Posidoniimonas corsicana: one gene and its partner. The main gene of each other region encodes a partner of the protein of the gene in region 2 in a complex. Links are inferred from orthologs where the notes say so. Each region holds a gene or a part of one and is shown on either strand. Other genes may lie near its edges. The genes, in order: uvrB and KOR34_RS06495.

The links.
Region 1: the proteins of KOR34_RS06495 (region 2) and uvrB are in contact, whole or in part, in a crystal structure (PDB 7EGT), measured with the Thermus thermophilus proteins. The link is inferred for Posidoniimonas corsicana from one-to-one orthologs. Residues at the interface, in WP_096412145.1 of Thermus thermophilus: His654, Arg656, Phe657, Gln666, Asp668, Glu669, Lys680, Arg681, Leu682, Ser683, Lys685, Tyr686, Ala687; in WP_096411307.1 of Thermus thermophilus: Glu23, Leu25, Arg26, Asp27, Gly28, Glu29, Arg30, Phe31, Arg55, Glu326, Asp327, Phe328, Glu379, Ser382, Gln383, His398, Gly400, Arg401.

Annotation. Positions count from the first base shown.
Region 1 is NZ_SIHJ01000005.1:50,861-60,886, reverse strand. The notes cover bases 4,619-7,523. They hold uvrB (excinuclease ABC subunit UvrB), read left to right. Parts: upstream 4,619-4,987; coding sequence 4,988-7,060; downstream 7,061-7,523. Other genes in these bases: KOR34_RS23440 (SHD1 domain-containing protein), read left to right, coding at 7,250-7,523; KOR34_RS23450 (NfeD family protein), read left to right, coding at 4,619-4,912. Outside these bases: KOR34_RS23470 (hypothetical protein), read right to left, coding at 1-95; KOR34_RS23465 (ABC transporter ATP-binding protein), read right to left, coding at 136-810; KOR34_RS23460 (calcineurin-like phosphoesterase C-terminal domain-containing protein), read right to left, coding at 1,068-2,663; KOR34_RS23455 (lysophospholipid acyltransferase family protein), read left to right, coding at 2,917-3,609; more of KOR34_RS23450, read left to right, coding at 3,686-4,618; more of KOR34_RS23440, read left to right, coding at 7,524-8,779; KOR34_RS23435 (hypothetical protein), read left to right, coding at 8,849-9,619; KOR34_RS23430 (hypothetical protein), read left to right, coding at 9,758-10,026. UniProt on the Escherichia coli protein: The UvrABC repair system catalyzes the recognition and processing of DNA lesions. A damage recognition complex composed of 2 UvrA and 2 UvrB subunits scans DNA for abnormalities.
Region 2 is NZ_SIHJ01000001.1:1,670,519-1,680,649, forward strand. Bases 2,964-5,973 are described here. They hold KOR34_RS06495 (ATP-dependent helicase), read left to right. Parts: upstream 2,964-3,312; coding sequence 3,313-5,634; downstream 5,635-5,973. Other genes in these bases: KOR34_RS06490 (DNA-directed RNA polymerase subunit alpha C-terminal domain-containing protein), read right to left, coding at 2,964-3,032; KOR34_RS06500 (SAM-dependent methyltransferase), read left to right, coding at 5,731-5,973. In the rest of the region: KOR34_RS06475 (ATP-binding cassette domain-containing protein), read right to left, coding at 276-908; KOR34_RS06480 (hypothetical protein), read right to left, coding at 920-1,339; KOR34_RS06485 (hypothetical protein), read right to left, coding at 1,353-2,696; more of KOR34_RS06490, read right to left, coding at 2,745-2,963; more of KOR34_RS06500, read left to right, coding at 5,974-6,825; KOR34_RS06505 (GNAT family N-acetyltransferase), read right to left, coding at 7,564-8,520; KOR34_RS06510 (Rieske (2Fe-2S) protein), read right to left, coding at 8,577-8,906; KOR34_RS06515 (lysophospholipid acyltransferase family protein), read right to left, coding at 8,893-9,864; KOR34_RS06520 (Gfo/Idh/MocA family protein), read right to left, coding at 9,899-10,131. UniProt on the Escherichia coli protein: A helicase with DNA-dependent ATPase activity. Unwinds DNA duplexes with 3'-5' polarity. Translocates on single-stranded DNA with 3'-5' polarity. Initiates unwinding more efficiently from a nicked substrate than double-stranded DNA.

The DNA of each region.
Region 1 (10,026 bases), on a different replicon or contig from region 2:
CCCGCGTCCTCGCCCTGGTGCATCGCCTGCTGGGCGGCGGCTTGGCGGTCGGGCGAGCCGGCCGACAGGGCGGCAAGGATCTCGGCGTGCGTCATCGTGGGTACCCGGTGAGGCGGAAGAGAGGGCCTGACATATTCACTGATCGACCAGCCGGCCGTCGTCCAGGCGTTTGCTGTGCTGCATGGCCGCGGCGAGCTCCGCGCTGTGCGTTACAACCACCAGCACCGAGTCGGTCTCGCGTTGCAGCTCCAGCAGCAGCTCGGTCACCTGGCCGGCGGTGGTCTGGTCGAGGTTGCCGGTGGGTTCGTCGGCCAACACCAGCGTCGGCCGGCGGACCAGCGCCCGGGCGATCGCCACACGCTGGCGCTCGCCGCCGGACAGCTCGCGCGGCAGGTGGGTGAGCCGCTCGGCGAGCCCGACGCGGCTGAGCAACTCCCGGGCGGCGTCCTGCTCTGGCTTGCCGGCCGACCCGATCGCGAGGTGCGGCGTCAGCACGTTCTCCAGCACCGTGCACTGCGGCAGCAGGTAGTGCTCCTGAAAGACAAACCCGAACTGCTCCCCCCGGAACTTGGGCAGCACCTGCTCCGGCAGCGAGTAGGGGTCCTGGCCCGCGATGGTGATCGTGCCGGAGGTTGGCGGCTCCAGGCCGCCGAGCAGCGCCAGCAGCGTGCTCTTGCCGGAGCCGCTCGGCCCGACGATGGCGAGGCTCTCGCCCCGCCGCATCGAGAAGTCGGCGTCCTTGAGCACCTCCAGCGGCCCCGACGGCGTCGGGTAACTCTTCGCGGCGTGCGTAACAACCAGATCAGACATGCCGTGATTGTCGGCTGCCGGTCGCCCGACGCCAAGTGGGGCGGTTGGGGAGTTGGAACTTGGTGGGTGGTGGGTGGTTCTACCGCGCGGACAGCCCGTAGCCCCCGGCTCTGCCGGGGGATTGCACAACGGCGATGCATGTTCGCAGGACGATCCCCCGGCAGAGCCGGGGGCTACGAGTCGATTGGTGTGGCAGTCGACAACACCAGCGCCGCACGATAGCGACTTACAAACTTCCAACTTCCAACCGCCAACCGCTACTCCACCACGCGCACCAGGCGGTAGCCGTGGTGGACCATGCCGTGCATGTCGGTCGTGCGGATGCGGACGCAGTGCGTGCCCGGCGCGAGCCCGGCGGGCAGGCGGCCCTTCCAGATGTGGGTGGAGTAGAGGTTGCGGTTGTCGGGGTTGAACACCAGGCTCTGCTCGGAGGCGGACTTGGTGAGCGAGTCCTTTACCTGGTCCTCGCGGCCCGCCATGCGGACGTAGTCCGGGTCTCGCATCGGGGTGTGCGCCAGCTTGGTCCACTCCTGGCCCTCGCCGCCGGCCGGGCCGACCTGCATCTCGACGGTTGACTTCTCCGAGCCGTTGAACACGTTCACAACGATGTCGGCGCCGTCGGACGCGCGGAACTCCTCGGGCGCGTCGACGTTCATCTGGTAGTCCGCGGGCCGGCCCGCGGCGCGGAACTCGAGCTGGTACTCGTGCCCGTCGAAAGTCATGATCGAGTACCCGTTGGGCGCGCCGTCGCCCATGGTGGCGTGGGGGATGCCGCGCTCGTCCTGCATGCCGCCCCACCAGTTGCCGCACACCGTGACGTTCACCACGTGGTGGTGCGGCTGGGGGCCGTTCCAGCCGTCGGCCTGCTTGAGGAAGCGGTGCTCGTGGAAGTGCTCGTGGCCCGCGATCGACATGCAGAACGGCCGCTGCTCGATCAGCCGGTACAGCCGCAGCCGCTCGGGCGTCTGGATCTTGGTGACCGGGATGTGCATCATCAGCACCACCAGCTGATCGTCGGGGATGAGCTCCAGGTCGCGCTCGACGAACGCCAGCTGGTCCTCGCCCAGGCCGCCGCGGTAGCCGCCCTGGCCGGCCTCGTTCAGGCGCCACTCGACGTCGTCAAGCACGATGAAGTGCACCGCGCCGTAGTCGAACGAGTAGTAGGGCGGGCCGAAGTGCCGCTCGAAGGTCTCGTCGCTGAGGTGGTCCTCGTGCGCCTCGTGGTTGAGGTCGTGGTTGCCGATGACGTTGTACCAGGGGATGCCCAGCACGGCGATCGCCGAGTTGGACGAGTCGAACAGGTTTAGGTCGTCGAACATGATGTCGCCCAGCGTGACGCCAAACTTCGCCTCGGTGCCGATCAGCTCCTCGATCACGTCGTGCGAGATCCAGTCGACCTCCTCTTGCGTGCGGGGCTGGGGGTCGCCGAACATCAACGCCTGAAACCGCTCCGGCTCGTCCTGCTTGTAGAGCGGGAAGTCGACCGACTCCGGCAGCGGGCCGGTCGGCTCGACGCCGGCAAACTGGTAGTTCTTCGGCGAGCCGTTCGGCTTGTGGATGTAGTAGAACCGCGGCACCATCTGCTCGGAGAGCGGCGTGCGGTAGCCGCGCGGCTTGATGACGAACAGGATCGTGTCGTCGGTGACCGGCAGCTCGTACCGGCCCGCCTGGTCGGTCTTCACGATCTGCCGGCCGTTGCTGACCTTAATCCCCTGCAGCGGCTGCTCGTCGGCGTCGCGGGCGCCGTTGTTGTTGGCGTCCAGGAACACCACCCCGCGGGCCGTATCGTCAGCGCTGGCGGTCGAGGTCGAGGTGAGTGCTAGCAGGCAGGCGAAGAGGGCGGTGGCGCGCATCGGGGGGGCAATCCTAGGAGAGGGTGGCGGGGCCCGTCATGATAGCACGACCACCGGCGCGGTAAATCTTCTCCACGTCGCACCACCGGGGGGCCGCAGGCGGGCCGGTCGGCGTGAGGGTCTGCCCCTTTTCACCAGGGGCCCCCGATTGCTGTATCCGCAAGCGGGCGATGCCGCTAAAACCGCGGCTCGCGCCGACCCGATACGCGCAGAAGCCGACCCCGCACCCGCTAGTCTTGCCCCCGATACCGAGATGCCTGTTGCCCGCTGGGCGCTGTCCTGGCTGATCGCCCTGGCGATCGTGACCCTCCGCGTCACCTGCCGTGTGCGGGTCTACAACGACCCCCGCCCCAAGCTCCGCGACGCGGGCATTCCGTACACCTACTCGGTTCTGCACGCGCATCAGGTGGCGGTAGTGATCAACCGCGAGCCCGGCACCGCGGCCATGGTGTCGCAGTCCAAGGACGGACAACTGCTGATCCCCGCCTTCCGGCTGATGCGGGTGAAGCCGAAGTGCGGCTCCAGCGGCGCCGACGGCAAGGGCGGCCGCGCCGCGCTCCGCGGCCTGGCCGAGAACCTCCGCGCCGGCAAGCCGGCCATCATCGCGGTCGACGGCCCCCGCGGCCCGCGCGGCCGCGTCAACAAGGGTGTGGCCGTGCTGGCCAAGCAGACCGGCTGCGCGGTGATCAACGTGGTCGGCGTGCCCACCAGCCGCTGGACCATCCGCGGCGCGTGGGACCGGTTCCAGGTGCCCAAGCCGTTCAGCACCGTGCACGGCTACTTTGGCGAGCCGCTGTTCTACCAACTGGGCGAGAGCGTCGACGACTTCCGCCAGCGGATCGAAGACCAGCTCAACGCGCTGGAGGCCGAGCACGACCCCCAGGAAGCCGCCGAAGCCGGCGCCGCCACCGCCAAGCGGATCGAGCGCAAACGCCGGGCGGCGTAGCGCTAGCCACGCTGCGGCGTGATATCCGTTAGACTAGCGACCGACGATTGGCAATCGGTCCCTCAACGGATGCTCCATGTTCGGATTCCTCCGCGGCCCCTGCGGCGACGCCGACTACCGCCGGGCGTACGCGCGGTGCTGCCGGTTCCAGCGGCTGTTCTTCGGCGCCCGCACGGCGCCGGTGGTGAGCTACGAGGGCGTGTTCGCGTACCTGCTGTCGCGCGAGGCGCTCGGCAGCGCCCTACTGCCCGAGTCAGAGCCGACCTGCTGCCGGCTGCGTGGGGCGAAGAAGCTCGAGGGCGCCGCCGATGCGCCGCTCGGCGAGTTCGCGGCGGCGTTGGGGATGCTGCTGGCCTCGATCAAGCTGGCGGACGATGTGCGGGACGACCGCTCGCTCGCCGCGCGACTGGCGCTGTCAGTCTGGCGCCGGCCGGTGGACACGGCCCACGCGTACTTCGCGCGCCTCGACCCGGCGGCGCCTGCGCGGTTTCAATCGGTCATCGACCAGCACGTCGCGCTAGAGTCAGCGGGCGGGCCGTGCTCGCTCCCGGCGTTCGCCGCGTCCACGGCCGCGGGGTTCGGCGATGTGTTCTCTCTGTTGGCGGATGCGGCGCCGCGGCTCGTGGCGAGTCGCGAGACCTTCCGGCGTATCGGCAAGTCGGTCGGCGCGGCGATCATCATGGCGGACAGCGCCGCCGACTGGCGCCTCGACCGGCGTCGCCGCCTTCCGAATCCCGTGCGGGACAGCGACGCCGCGGACGAGGCCTACCGCGCGGCTCAGCGTCAGCTTGTAGCGGCCGCCAACTGCCGACCGGAAGCGTCCGGAGAATCGGTCTCGCAACGCGTGCTAAGCGCCGCCATCCAACGCATCGAGTCTCGACGCTGCGCGGCGGGAGCACGAGAACCCCGGCCTCGCTTGCGACCAACGCACCTGGTGAGGGCGGGGGACTGCGACTGCCCGATCGGCGCCTGCGACTGTGGCGGCTGCGATGCCCCCGCTTGCGCCGGCGACGGCCTCGACGCCAACTGCTGCGACCCGAGCTGTTGTATGTGCTGCGATTGCTGGCCGTGGGAGCGGCAGATCAAGAAGGCGGACACCAAGCGTTTCGCGTCGTTCGTGGGGTGCACCGGGGTGGCCAACGGCGACATCGGCCCCTACGGCATGGCGGTGGTGGAGGGGCGGTCTCGGCCGGCAAGAACCGAGGGGCCGCCGATCCCGGGCGGGGCCCAGGTGCTGGTGACCGGCGTCGACGAACTGGGGCTCATTGTGCAGCGTCTGGATTCCGGTCCGGCACAAACCTGACAATTACCCTCCCGCCGCCGAAGCGCTATGATGGAGGTTCGCGAGCCCCCTCCGCCCCCGCCCCTACGCTTCGTCATGCCGCAATTCGAGATCAGCTCCGAGTTCCAGCCCGCCGGGGACCAGCCGGCCGCCATCGAGAAGCTCACCAAGGAGCTCAAGGCGGGCCGCCGGTCGCAGACGCTGATGGGCGTTACCGGCAGCGGCAAGACGTTCACCATGGCGAACGTCATCCAGGAGCTGCAGCGGCCCGCGCTGGTGCTGAGCCACAACAAGACCCTCGCCGCGCAGCTCTACAGCGAGTTCCGCGAGTTCTTCCCGAAGAACGCGGTCAGCTACTTCGTCAGCTACTACGACTACTACCAGCCCGAGGCCTACATCCCCCAGCGGGACATCTACATCGAGAAGGACGCGTCGATCAACGAGGAGATCGACCGCATGCGGCTAGCGACCACCAGCTCGCTCGTCAGCCGGCGCGACGTGATCGTGGTGGCCAGCGTGTCGTGCATCTACGGCTTGGGATCGCCCGACGACTACAAGGAGATGATGGTCGGCCTCACGGTGGGCGACGTCGTGGACCGCGACGAAATGCTCGCCAAGCTGATCGACATACAGTACGAGCGCAACGACCACGACCCGGCCCGCGGCAAGTTCCGCGTGCGGGGCGACTCGATCGAGATCTGGCCCGCCTACGAGGAGTTCGCCTACCGCATCGAGATGTGGGGCGACGAGATCGAGAAGCTGTCGATTATCAACCCAACGAGCGGCGAGGCGGTCGACCAGCTGCAGAGCGTGTACATCTACCCGGCCAAGCACTTCGTGCTGCCCGAGGAGCGGATCGAGAACGCGGTGCAGAGCATCCGCAACGAGCTGACCGGCCGGCTTGAGCTGTTCAAGGAGCAGGGCAAGCTGCTCGAGGCGCAGCGCCTCAACGCCCGCACGCGGTACGACATCGAGATGATGCTCGAGATGGGCTACTGCCCCGGCATCGAGAACTACTCCGGCCCGCTGAGCGGCCGCCCGCCCGGCTCGGCGCCCAACACACTGTTCGACTTCTTCCCGGACGACTACTTGCTGTTCGTCGACGAGAGCCACGCCACGATCCCCCAGGTCGGCGCGATGTACAACGGCGACCGCGCACGGAAGACCACGCTGGTGGAGCACGGCTTCCGGCTGCCCAGCGCCCTGGACAACCGCCCGCTCAAGTTCGACGAGTGGGAGGAGCGGATCAAGCAGGTGGTGTACGTCAGCGCCACGCCGGCCGACTACGAGCTGGAGCAGACCGGCGGCGAGGTGGTGGAGCAGATTGTCCGCCCGACCGGCCTCTTGGACCCGGTGATCGAACTCAGCCCGGCCCGCGGCCAGGTGCCGCACCTGCTGGAGCAGGTCCGCGAGCGGGCGGCCAAGGGCGAGCGGGTGCTGGTCACCACGCTCACCAAACGGCTGGCCGAGGACCTGTCGAGCTACCTCAGCGAGCAGGGCGTGCTGTGCAAGTGGCTGCACTCCGAGCTGGACGCGTTCGAGCGGGTCGAGCTGCTCCGCGACCTGCGGCAGGGCAAATTCGAGGCCCTGGTGGGCGTCAACCTGCTGCGCGAGGGCCTGGACCTGCCGGAGGTGTCGCTGGTGGCGATCCTCGACGCGGACAAGGAGGGCTTCCTGCGGAGTGAGACCTCGCTGATGCAAACCATCGGCCGCGCCGCACGGAACGTCAACAGCAAGGTGATCCTGTACGCCGACAAGGTGACCCGCAGCATGCAGGCCGCCATGGACGAGACCGAGCGCCGCCGCAAGCTGCAGCAGGAGTACAACGAGGCGAACGGCATCACGCCGCAGACGATCATCAAGGCGATCCGCGCCGGCATCGAAACCGAGGCCGCCGCGCACGCTGCCGCGAACGCCGCCGTCGGCCGCTCGGACGATACGCAGTACATCACCGAGGAGTACATCAACGAGCTGGAGAAGGAGATGTACGAGGCGGCCGACCAGATGGAGTTCGAGCGGGCCGCCATCCTCCGCGACCGCATCGACAAGATGCGCGAGAGCATCGGCCAGAGCGTGGCCGCGGTGGAGGACTCGCTGAAGAAGTCCGCCAAGAAGGGCCGCGGCCGCACGAAGAAGGCCAAGGTGCCGCGGCCGAAGAAGGGGGTGTGAGGTTAATGCTTGGTGGCAAGCTCATGCAGCCCGCGCCGCAAGGGGTGGGACTGGCGCAATGGGGTTTCTGCCATACTTCTTCGCTCTATTCTCACGGTTCCTGCTAGCGGTCGACCGCTGTAGGGGTAATAGTGTGGTATTCCCCACAGGGCGGCTATCTCCTATCCACCGCTAATTCTCGTCTCTCATATGGTTGCTCAAAGATTCGGACGGCTTCTTCTGCAGGCAGTTCCAGCGGGGCTGTTCCTGCTGATCTCCACCGGTTGCGGCGGTGGTGCGGAGGAGCGTCTCCCGCGGGACGAAAGCCCGTCAAAACAGCCCAAGAGTTCGGCTGAATACCAGCATCAAACCTCGCCGCCGGGGCCTTCCGCCGCGGCAGTATCGATCATTAGCCACGATCTTCAGGCGGACTTTGTAGAACGCGTTAACGCAGCCTACGCAGCCAAGGATGTCGATGCGTTAAACGACTGCATTGATTGGAGTGGGGTAATGGACGGGGTGCTAACGCGGCTCCCGTTCGATTCCGAGATGGCGGCCGGCATCAGGGTGGGAGCCAATCGGACGCTTAGCTCCGGGCAGGGGTTTGCCGGACAGGTATGTCAGTCGGGCGGGGTGGGATCTCAGTACCGTCTCGTGCGACTCCACACTCGGGATGGCCGCGAGCACGCGCTGTTCAGGCTATCGGGCGGAGATGGTCTGAACTACCACGACTTTCGCCTCTCGCTGCAGAACGGCCGGGTGCTCGCAGACGACATCTACGTTTACATGTCTGGCGAGTACTTGTCAGAGACCATCTACCGTACTCTGCTCCCTGCGGCTCAGCAGTTCTCCAAGAACTGGGTGCAGAAGCTAGCGGGAGGGGATCGGGCGTTCATCGAGAACTTTGAAAAACTGCAAGAGATGAATATCTCGGAACCTGACGGCGCACGCAGAGCCCTGCGGATCTACCGCGAGCTACCCCGTGATATGCAGGAGATCAAGTCGGTGCAGATTCTCCGCTACCACGCCGCTAGCATGGTGGGAAACCGAGAACTGCTGGAGGCATTGGACGACTTCGAGCGCTTGTTCCCCGGTGATCCTGCACTTGCGTTGTTATCGTTGGACGCTTTGGCGATCCGTAAACAGTACGAACAGGCTCTCCAGGCGATTGATGAACTCGACCGGAGCGTCGGCGGCGATCCCTACCTCGATGTGTACAGGTGCTCGATTAACCTGGAGATGGGGGACTTGGAGGCAGCCGAGCGATACGCACGGGAGTTGCTCGAGTTTGATCCTGACAACGCCGAACTCCAGTTCGGACTCGTTTCAGTGCTGCTTGCACAGGAAAACCATGCCGCAGTGCTCGCGGCCCTCCAAGAAATGGATCGGGACTATGGCTACGAATGGGGCGATCTCCGCAACGAGGAAGCGTACGCAAGCTTCGTGGCGTCAGACGAGGGCAAGCAGTGGCTGCGTCAGACCGGTTTCCTGCGGGAACAGGCGGCCGCGCCGTACGCGGAAGCCCCAACATTTCTCGTTTGGTCGGACGCTTCTGGAAAGTTCAACGTGGAAGCCCAGTACGTTGAGTCTGACGACCAGGGCGTTACGCTGCGGAAGCGGAACGGCAAGGTAATTACCGTGCCGCTTGGGCGGCTGAGCGACGCCAGCCGCCAGCAGGCCGCCGAACAGAAAAAAACCGTCCTATCCAATAGTCGCTCTTCCCGCGCGAACGACGACTGACTAGATCCATTGCCGCAGCGTGTCGCCGCCGAGTCTTGGTTGGCCCGCAATTCGCCCCGGAGATCCGCCATGTCGATGCCCACCGACAACCCCAACGCTTACGACTCGCCCGAAACCCAGCCGGAGAAGAAGCCCAAGGGTTGCCTGTTCTACGGCTGCCTGATTGCCGGAATCGGATTTGTGCTGATGCTGTTGCTCCTGGTGGGGGGCGGCGTGGGGGGCTACTTCTTCCTGAAGGGCCAGGTGGACAAGTACACGTCGACCGAGCCGGTGGATATCCCCGTGTCCGAGGCTAGCGAGGAAGAGATCGCCGAGATCCAGGCCCGGGTCGACAGCCTGCAGCAGGCGGTCGAGAACGACGCGCCGGCCGCCGAGAACGAGCTGGTGCTCACCTCAGACGACATCAACGCCCTGATCGCCGGCAACGAGGACCTCAAAGGCCGCGTCTACGTGACGATTGAGAACGGCGAGATCACGGGCGACGTCAGCATCCCGCTCGACGAGGTGCCCATGGGCGCGGGCCGGTTCCTGAACGCCAAGGTGACCCTCGACGCCAGCTACGAGGGCGGCATCCCGATCGTCACCCTCAAGGCGGGCGAGGTGAACGGGCAGCCTCTGCCGCAGCAGTTCATCGACGCCCTGGCCAAAGAGAACCTGGCCAAGGACCTGCTTGACGAGCCTGAAGTGGCGGAGAAGATCCGCAAGTTCGAGAGCATCCGCGTTGAAGGCGACAAACTGATCCTGCGGCTGAAAGAGTCGGAGGATCAAGAAGCCCCCGGCGCCGAAGCCGAAGTAGAGGACGAATCGGCGATGGAGCCAGTGGCGGCCGGAGCCGAGTGAACTCCGCCTTGCCGCTTGTCGGCCTGGACTCAGTTCGCGGTGGGGCAATAGGCCAGAAGGTTGCGTAGTTCCGCTGGGCGGGCTAGCATGCGGTTTCCCCACCCGGGTTATTGGCAGGTAGTTTCGTGGAGTCACGCCATGGTGCGATTCTGTGTTGCTTGGCTGGTTCTCTTAGGTCTTGGTTCCCAGAGCGTGCGAGGCGTAACAATCCCAGGCGCGTTCAACGACGGCCTGCTCTCATACGTCTACAACTCCGCGACCGGGGAACTCGGGATTGAGACCGACGGCAATCATGTCGGTCTGATCTACGTTAAGTCAGAAAGTCGGTCGTTGGCGCCAGACGTCGCACGGCTTCCTCCAGGACTGTTCCCGACGGCTAGTGCGAAGCATATCGGGGTCGTTACGAA
Region 2 (10,131 bases):
GCATGGTGAAGACGTTCTTTCTCATATACTGATGTAACCCCTAAACCACCTGCTGGGCAACCAATTACTGAGCCGACTTGAGCATTTGGAAGCAGATTAGTTCTGCGCCAATTGCGTCGGTTGTAGCGGTTGGCGCCGGTCGCGGCGGGCCTGGCGCGGCGTCGCCCGTAAGTGTAGGGGGAGCAGAGGTCGCGGTGTTGAAAGACTCCTGGCCGCCCCGCGAGTTGGGGGGCCTTAACCGCCGTGCAGAACGGGGTTGCGCCTCGGCGGCCGCCTCAAGCGGGCCCGCCGCATGCACGCGACAATCCTTTGCCGGGTTCCTGTACGAAATCCAGGCGCGATGGTTCGCGCCGGCGCTGCTCGTGCCGGTCGTACAGGTCGAACCAAATCTCCCGTGCGTTGGCGCCATGCCTGCCGAAGGCGTGTCGCAGGTCGGCGAGCGTGACCGAGGTCTCATGATCGCGGGTGAGCCGATTGAAGCAGCAGGTCAGGTCGTTGAAGGAAGGGGACAGGCTGGCGAGCGTTGGGAGCCCCGCAGTCGAGTGAGAGGTGGCTACCACCCCCCATCCGCGGCGCCGCCACTGCCGCCGGCGCCAGCAGCTGAGCTGCTCGAAGCTATCAATCAAACAGACCCGGCCCCGCACCGCTGGGTCGGACGGCGGGGCGAAGTCGCGGCCTCCCCTGATCCAGCGCACGGGCGTGCCGAGCGATTCGATTTCGCGACCAATCGCCTTTAGGAGCGTGCTCTTGCCCGAACCGTGCGGTCCGAGGATCTGCCCACGCCAGTCGCTCGACATTAGCTGGGCGACACACGCTTCCACGCTGACGCCGCCGGTGGCTAGGAAGGGCAGCGCGCCGGGGCGGGTCCAGCAGGTGGCGAACGGGTTGCTGTCGCGTGAAGGGATCATCGAGGGCGTTGTCATGTGGCCTCCCTCGGCTCCGGCGGCGCTGTCCTGCCCAAGCGGAACGGCGCCTCGGTGACGTGCGTGCGGTAGCCGCCCAGGTTGAGGCGCACCCGCACGCACCAGCAGATCTTAACGCTGAGTCCATCGTACGAGAGCGGGCTCTCGGGGAGTTGCACCTCGAGTTGAAACGGTGAAGAGAGCCGCGCATCCTCGCCGAGCAGACGCTCGAAGTAGTGCACGTGCAGGTCCTCATCGCCCTTGCCGACCGTACGCCACAGCACCGACACCTCGGCGCTGCGGCATTCGAGCGCGTCCGCGTTGTGGACCGCGCACACCGCACGCAGCGACTCGCCGGCGTTGTACTCACGCCTCGAGTCCGCAAAGCGGATCGACACGTCCGGGTCGGCGATGGGCGGCGCGTTGGTAGATGGCAAAGTGAGGCTCCGGCTAGGCGACCGTCTGCGGCGATGGGGGCGGGGCGGCTTGCACGATCCCCGAAGCCACCGCGGGTGGGAACACGCACACCAAGAAGCTCCGGCGGAAGGACGGCCAGCGGAGCGGCGTCACGCGCACCTCGAGGAACCACCGCACCTCATTGTGCGGGGCCTTGAACGAGTGCATGGCGTCGGCGGGCGTTTGGAAAGAGAACGCCCGCTCGAGCGGCTTGTGGGTGATTACCTCGCCCCGCGGTTCCTGAAGCACCACCTGGCGGTAGACCTCTTGCACGCTGGTGCGGGTGTCGGTGCCCTCGCAGAAGGTCGCGACCTCGTCGCAGACCAGCGAGACCGTGAGCCCGCGGAACTTGAACTGACCCGTTTGGATCATCTGCCCGCGGTAGCTCCCGCCCGGGTAGAACGGGTGGTCGGACACCTCGACGCTCGTCAGCCCGATGCCGGTCGAGGACCGCGCCTCGTGGTACAGCAGCACAACCATGTAGACCCCGCCGATGGCGAGCGGCACGATAGCCAGCAGCAGCGCCCACTGCGGGCGGCCCCTCCAGAACTCCAAGCCGAGCCCCGAAAGGAAGAACACCACCAGCAGGTTCCAGGCCACGCAGATGGTGGCCAGCGTGGCGATCCGCCAGCCCGAGTCGCCCAGCGACGGCAGGCGGTACTTCAGCCGCACGCCGGGGCTGTCGGTAATCTGGGAAGTGTCGGGCAGGCCGGCGCCGACCACCGCGCCGCTGGCGGGGGCGAGCACCGCCTCCAGCCGGCCGGCGCGTTGGGCCACGGACTGCCGCCGCTCGGGCGAGATCCCGGCCCGCAGGAACGAACGCGTCACGCCGACCACGCCGAGCACGATCAGCGAGAACGGGATCAGCGTGACCAGCCACGGCCACCAGCGCCGCCGCTGGGTGAGCGTGACCCGGCTGGTGTCAGCCGGGTCGTACCAGCAGGGCGCCTGGCTGCCGACCTCAAACTTCTGTAGCGTTCGGTCCGAGTCGTTGCGGTGGGGCGAGGGCTCGCCCGCCATCGCCCACACCGGCGGCAGAAACCTGCCCGCCTGCTCGAGTTGCACCCGGCACTCGGGCTGGTACTCCCAGCCCGCCGGGCCGGCCTGCGGGTTGCTCTTCTTGCCGATGATCTCGCAGCGTCCGGGCAGGTAGCCGGACAGGTCCGAGCGGACCTTCCACTCGGGCGCGAGCACGTTCTGCACGTGCAGCCACAGCGCCACGGCGCCCACCGCCAGGAACACGACGTGGTACAGCAGCTCGGCGGCCAGCGCCAGCCGTGGCGATCCGCTGCGTCGGGCGCCCCGCTTCTTCAACCACAGGCGGAATCGGGAACGCATCGGCTTCGCGGAGTCAGTGGGGGCGCCGACGCTATGCGGTCGGCGGCGTTACTTCGCCCTACGCTGCGCCGGCAGGGTCGCGCGGCCGGGGCGGTAGAAACCCACATTCTCCAGCGCCTTGTAGACCTCTTCAAGCGTTTTCTCGCCGAAGTTCGAGATGCTCAGCAGGTCCTCGCGCGTGCAGTGCAGCAGGTCGTGCACGGTGAACACGCCCTTCTCCTCCAGGCAGTTCGTCGTGCGGACCGCCAGGCCGATCTCGGCGGTGCTCATCTCCAGCCGTTCCTTCATCTCTTCCGATTGCGCCTGGGCGCGGTCCATGGGGATACGAGTAGCCATGGCGTGGGGTCCCTCCCATTGTGTGCTGGCGGTCCGGCTGCGGCGGCCGCCGGTGGCGGATTGGGCGATTAGCGGGCCCACTCGTCAGCCTTCGCCCGGGCCGTCTTGACCCGTGGGGCGTGACTCTAGAGACGGGCGATCCGTTGCGCCGATCGCGGGAGTATAGCGAATCAAGGCCAGAAAATGTACGGACTGCGGAAAAAATTCCGGCGGCTTCCCGGCCCCTGCTAGCATCGGGCGCCGGTTGAGCCCCGTCCCCGCGCGGCCCCGCGGCGTTAGAATGGCGTGTTCGCCACCGGCCGCCGACGACCACCAACTGCAGACCGCCTTGGACAAGCTGCTCGAGAACCTGAACGACGCCCAGCGCGAGGCCGTGCTGCACGTCGACGGCCCACTGCTCATCCTCGCGGGCCCGGGTAGTGGGAAGACCCGCGTTGTCACCCACAGGATCGCCCATCTGCTCTCGCGCGGCGTGTACGCGTCGCAGATCCTGGCCCTGACGTTCACCAACAAAGCGGCCCAGGAGATGCGCCGCCGCGTCGAGAACCTGGCGCCCGGACAGCGGGTGTGGGTCAGCACCTTCCACCGCTTCGGCGCCCGGCTTCTGCGCGAGCACGCCGACCTAGTCGGCCTGGGGCAGAGCTTCACGATCTACGACACCTCGGACTCGCGGCAGACGCTCAAGCGGGTGATCGAGGCCGAGAAGATTCCCACGATGCACTACACCGCGGACCGCATCGCCAGCGGGATCAGCTCCGCCAAGAACAAGCTGATCACCGCCGACGAGTACCAGCCCCGCAGCAGCAGCCCGCTGTCGAGCGTCGTGGCCCGTGTGTACCCGGCGTACCAGCAGCGGCTGCTGGCCTCCAGCGCGGTTGACTTCGACGACCTGCTGCTGCACGTCGCGAAGCTGCTGAAGGACAACCCGGAGGTCCGCGCCGAGCTCGACAGCCGCTTCCGCTACGTGCTGGTCGACGAGTACCAGGACACCAACCGCGCGCAGTACGTGATCCTGCGGGCGCTCTCGCTGGACTACCCCAACCTGGCCGCCACGGGCGATCCCGACCAGTCGATCTACGGCTGGCGCGGAGCCGACCTGAACAACATCCTCGACTTCGAGCAGGACTACGGGCAGGCCAAAGTTATCCGGCTGGAGCAAAACTACCGCAGCACCAAGGCCATCCTGCGGGCCGCGGACACGCTCATCGGCCACAACCAGCGGCGCAAGAAGAAGGCCCTGTTCACCGAGAACGACGAGGGCCAGCCTATCCGGCTGGTGACCTACGCCGACCAGGACGCCGAGGCGAACAGCATCGCCCGGCAGATCCAGGACGCGATCGAGTCTGGCGAGCGGAAGGCGAGCGACTTCGCCATCTTCTACCGCATCAACGCGCTGTCGCGGTCGATCGAGCGGGCGCTGCGGGCGCACCGCGTGCCGTTCCAGATGGTGCGGGGGCAGGAGTTCTACCAGCGCAAAGAGATCAAGGACGTGCTGGCCTACTGTCAGCTGATCAACAACCCGAAGGACGACGTCGCTTTCGAGCGGACCGTCAACTCGCCCACGCGGGGCATCGGCAAGAAGACGCTCGAGGCCCTCGGCGATCACGCCTACCGGTACGGCGCCCCGCTGCTCGAGGCGGCCCGCGAGTCGGGCCTGATCGAGGGGCTGGCCAAACGCTCGGCGGCCAAGCTCTCGCAATTCGTCGCATTGATCGACAAGCTCACCGCCCACGCCGGCGGGCCGGTCGAGGAGGTGATCGGCAGCGTGATCTCCGAGTCCGGCTACCGCCAGCGGCTCGTCGACAGCGACGACGAGGAGGACGCCAGCCGGCTGGCCAACATCGAGGAACTGCTGACCGACGCCCGCCAGTTCGACGAGGAGTTTGAAGGCGAGGCCGGGCTCGAGGAGTACCTCGAACGCACCTGGCTCGTCAACGAGACCGACAACTGGGAGGACGACTCTGACAAGGTCACGCTGATGACGCTTCACGCGGCCAAGGGGCTCGAATTCCCCGTGGTGTTCCTGGTCGCCGTGGAGGACGGCATCCTGCCGCACGAGCGGAGCTCGATGGACACCCAGCAGCTTGAGGAGGAACGCCGCCTGGCTTTTGTCGGCATCACCCGCGCTGAAGCGGAGCTGCAGCTCAGCCTGGTGCGGCTGCGCGACTTCCGTGGACAGCGGCGGATGGCGGTGCCCAGCAGCTTCCTGATGGAGATGCCCACCCACGAGATGCAGTCCGACCACGGCAGCGGCTCGCTGGAGGTCGACCCGTGGGAACAGTTCGACCTGCCGCCCGAAGAAGAAGTCTGGGTCGACCCGAACGCGGCGCCGGCGCCCGAGCCGGAGCCGCGGATCTCGGCCGCCATCACCACCGCCGCCGAACTCACCGACCAGACGCCCCGCCCCGCGACAACGCCGAAGGCCTCGCCGGACGACTTCTCGCTCGACATGACCGTGCGGCACCCGGAATACGGGCTCGGCAAGATCAAGTCGCTGAGCGGTTCGGGCAAGCGCCGGGCGGCGACCGTCGAGTTCGCCCTGGCGGGCGAGCGACGCATCGTGCTGGCCCACAGCCCTCTGCAGCCGGTGGGCAACCGGTAACGACCGTGATCCCCACCGCTGGCGGCGCCGCCACGGCGCGGCGATACTCTGTTGCTCCCGCAGCGACACCACCCCGATTGAGACTAGGCGGCGTTTATGGTTGAGAGTCAGTACCTGTTTGCCGCCTGCCAGGCGGGCGCCCAGAACGCGCTCAAGCTGGAGGTGGAACGCCGCGCGCCGGACTGGCGGCTGGCATTCAGCCGGCCCGGGTTCGTCACGTTCAAGGCGCCCTCGCCGATCACCCTGGCCAGCGAGGCGATCCCCCGCATGACCTTCGCCCGCACGCGCGGGCTGTCGCTCGGCAAGGCCAGCGGCAGCGACCAGCTCGACGAGCTCGCCGCGCAGGTGTGGGACAACGAGCAGGTGCGGCAGCTGGTTGCTGATCATGGGCCGGTGGCTCTGCATGTTTGGCGGCGCGACGAGCAGGTGCCCGGAGCGGGCGGCTTCGAGCCCGGCCGCGACGAGCTCAGCGCCCTGGTCCGCACCGGCGTCAGCGCCGCCGCGCCAGAGGGCGCCCTGCACAACCCCCAGACCGCGCCGACCGACGGCGCGGTGCTCGACATCGCGCTGGTGGAGCCGAACGAGTGGTGGTTGGGCGCGCACCAGATGCGCTCGCGGGTCGACCGCTGGCCGGGCGGCACGCCCAGCATCCGCCTGCCCGAGCACGCCGTCAGCCGCGCGTACCTCAAGCTGGAGGAGGCCCTCCGCTGGGCCGCGCTGCCGACCCACGCCGGCGATGTGTGGATCGAGTTGGGCTGCGCCCCGGGCGGCGCCAGCCAGGCGCTGCTGGACCGCGGCATGGGTGTGATTGGCGTCGACCCGGCGGAGGTCGACCCGCTGCTCACCGAGCACCCCGACTTCCTGCACTTCAAGATGCGCGCCGGCGACGTCCGCCGCAGCGAGCTGCAGCCCGCCCGCTGGCTGGCGTGCGACGTGAACGCCGCGCCGCAGTACACACTCGACGCGGTCGAACCGGTGGTCACCCACCCCAGCATCACCATCCGCGGGATGATCCTCACGCTCAAGCTTCCCGACTGGTCGCTCGCCGAGCCCGACGCGCTGGACGAGGTCGTAAAGCGGGTGAAGGGCTGGGGCTACAAGGACGTCCGCCTGCGGCAGCTCGCCTTCAATCGCTGCGAGCTCTGCCTGGCCGCGCTCCGCAGCCGCGGCCAACGCCGCCTGCGGCGGTGAGTTGATCAACGCGTAGAAGCTAAACGATCGGAAGCCCGGGGCAGCTACACCTTTGAGCGCCCCGCGCGCGGGTGCCGGGGGCGCTCCGCGGCAGCCCCCGTGCGCTAGGAAACGGCTACAGGTACATCGCGGGGGCTCCCCTATCGGGAGCGCCCCCGGCGCCCGCGTCGGCTTTCAGACCCGGGTTTTGTCCGATTCGTTTTGTCCAAAAACACGCGCGCAGGGGACAGAACTCACGGCCTATTCCTCCCTAAGTTTCCTGTAAGTGCTTTTAAGTTAGTCGGTTGCGCTAATCTCCCTTGAATTGGCGCGGTCGGGTTTTGTCCGTTTTTGGGCGCGCCGATCGGACAGTATGGCGGCGCCAAATCAGTCAATCTGCAACGGCTCGACGAGCGCGATGGCTCGCTGCGGTCTGGTCTCGCTACGTCGTGGCGTGGCGCCTCCCCGTGTTGGCAGACGAGCATACGAATCCACTGTCCATTAGACCGCGCTGGGTGGCAGGTTTCAGCAACAAACTGAAGGTGGGAAGTGAAGTGAGCGGTCCCGCGGAGAGTCGTTAGAACAACATCGCCACTGGACGGAGAGATAGCGCCGACCCAGCATGGTCGTTGTCCGTCGGGTGGCAGTGGCGCCGTCTCGTCGGCTCGCCAACTCGTCGGCGTCCACCGGGTATGTCAGTAGAGCGAGGGGGTTAGCGGCGAGCGCCGTGCGAACTCACCTTCAACTCACCCCCAATCCTCACCCGCCCGGCTTGCGGAACACGACGCCGCGGTCGACCTGGGTGAAGTCGAGGCCGCGGTACAGGTTGAGCGCCGGCTCGTTGTCCGCCATCACGTGGGCCTCGAGCAACGCCACGCCCCGCTTGCGCAGCGTCTTGAACGCCTCGCCGAGCAGGTACGAGGCCAGCTTCCGCCGCCGCTCGTCTGGCGCGACGTACAGGTCCCGCAGGCCCGCGGTGCGGATGCCCCACCGGGTGGCCAGGGGCTCGATGTCCCAGAACTCGACGCGGGCGAGGGTCTCGTAGGTGCAGCGGGGCGTCAGGCGGAACACCTGCCGCTCGGCGTCGGCCAGCCGGTTGGCGTCCCACCAGTTGTCGACCGTGGGCGAGAAGTTCTGCTGGAACTGCGTCTCACGCTTGAGCAGCCGCTGCTCGCGCGACACGGCGGGGCGGTAGCGGGAGAGCTCGTGGTGCATAACCATCGCCCGGCACGCCACCTCGTAGCCGTTCGACTCGAACGCCTCGGTGGTGAGCCGGTCGGAGTCCAGCACGCCGGACAACTCGCTGCCGCCGTACAGCCCGAGGTAAAAGCCATCGAGCGGGCGCATCCCGCCGCCGTACAGCACCTTGGCGCCGCGCGAGCGGAGGTACTCCTCGCAGGCCCCCAGCAGGTCGGACACCAGCTCCGGCGTGCGGCTGGTGGGCAGCGTCATGAGCATCTGCGTGGCGCCCATCGAGTAGTCGATGTCGGCGCCGTCCTCGGTGGGGCCGAACGCGCCGTGGGCGAAGCCAACGATGCGGTCGTTGCGGCTCGCGACGATCATCCCCTCCGGGTCGAACGTCTGCTTGGAGAACACCATCTGCTCCAGCAGGGCAGACGTGACGGGCTGCACCAGCCCGCGTTGCGGCGGCTGGCGGTTCCATACCTCCGCGATCGCGGGGGGGTCCGAGTTCTTGAAACTGCGCAGTTGGAACAACGCGCTGCCGCGATTGGTGAGGTTACGTCGGGGTACAAGCGGCTTGCTGCCGGACGCTAGCCCGGCGGCTCGAGGCTCACCAGTATCCTATCGCTCTGGACCTTCACCGCAAAGGACGCCTGCCGGATGGTCTGGCTCAGCGTCTGCCGCCCGGTCGCGACGTCGTACTGCCAGCCGTGCCACGGGCAGGTGACCGTGCACCCCGACAGCCGGCCCTTGCCGATCGGCCCGCCCTGGTGCGCGCAGATCCCGTCGATTGCGTGCAGCCGCCCCTCGACGTTGGCGATCGCCACGATCCGGTCGCCCACCACCGCCTCGATCACCGCGCCGGGCGGGACCTGGTCGGCGGGGCCGGCGTCGTGCCAGGTTGAGTCAGGCGTCGGCATCGGGCTGTCCGGCGTTGGTCGCTTCGGCTTGGCGGGACAGGCGCTTGAGCGCCCGCGGCGGCGGGGTTCCTTTCCAGCGTCGATGGACCCACCAGTACTGCTCGGGCGCGCGGAGGATCATCCGCTCGAGCTGCCCGGTGTACCACTCGGTTAGCGCCGGGACCGACCCCAACGCGAACCCCTCGGCCAGCGGGTCGACCTGATCGGCAAGCTCGACCTCGAACTCCAGCGGTCCGCCGATGCGGCGCGTCGCGGTCACCATAGTCGGGGCCTCGTAGCCGAGCGTGAACAACGCCACCGCTTTGTGGGTTGAGGCGGGCTTGCCGAAGAAGTTGACCCAGCAGGCCTTGTCGCCGGCGGCCTGGTCGCCCAGCAGCGTCAGCGTGCCGCCGCCCGACAGCAGCTCCTCGATGGCGTCGCGGCTGCCCTGCTTGGGCAGCATGTGCTGGCCGGTGCGGCCGCGGAAGTCGTTGACGAAGCGGTCTACAAAGCGGTTGTCGAGCGTCCGCGCCACGGTGTGCGACGGGAAGCCGAACAGCCCCAGCATGTAGCCGCCGAACTCGAAGTTGCTGTAGTGGCCGGAGATGACCACCTTCGGCCGGTCGAGCAGCAGAGTCCGGACCACCGGCTCCATCTGCGGCACGCGGCAGTGGCGCCGCCAGGTGGTGCGGTGCACGGCCCGCGGCGCGTGGGCGATCTCGGCGACCATCAGGAACAGGTGCCGCCACATCGCCCGGGCGACGCGGCGGCGCTCGGCGGGCGCAGCCCCGGGCAGCGCGAGGGTCAGGTTCTCGTCCACCAGCCGGCGTCGGAAGCCGAGCACGCCTCCGAACAGGTCGCCGAGCAACGCGGCGCCCCGCTCGCAGACCGACATCGGCAGCGCCTGGATCACGGCGATCACGCACCGCAGCGCCAAGTAGGCGGCGTAGTCGGCGGCGGGTTTGGCGGCGCTCGGCATGGGGCCGATTGTGCCAGAACGCCCGCCGCCGTCGCTAGGCCATCTTGATGACCCGGCCGGTCTTGGCGGACTTGTAGATCGCCTCGATGATCGCGACGCTCTTGCGTCCCTCGTGGCCGTCGACCGCGGGGGTGGTGTCCTTCTGGATCGCCTTGACGAAGTCCTGGATCTGCAGCGTGTGGCCGTGGTGGCCGATGGCCGCCGGGTCGGCGGCGCCGCCGCCGGTGCTCTTCGACTTCTTCATCTCGGCCAGGATCTTCTCGTCGG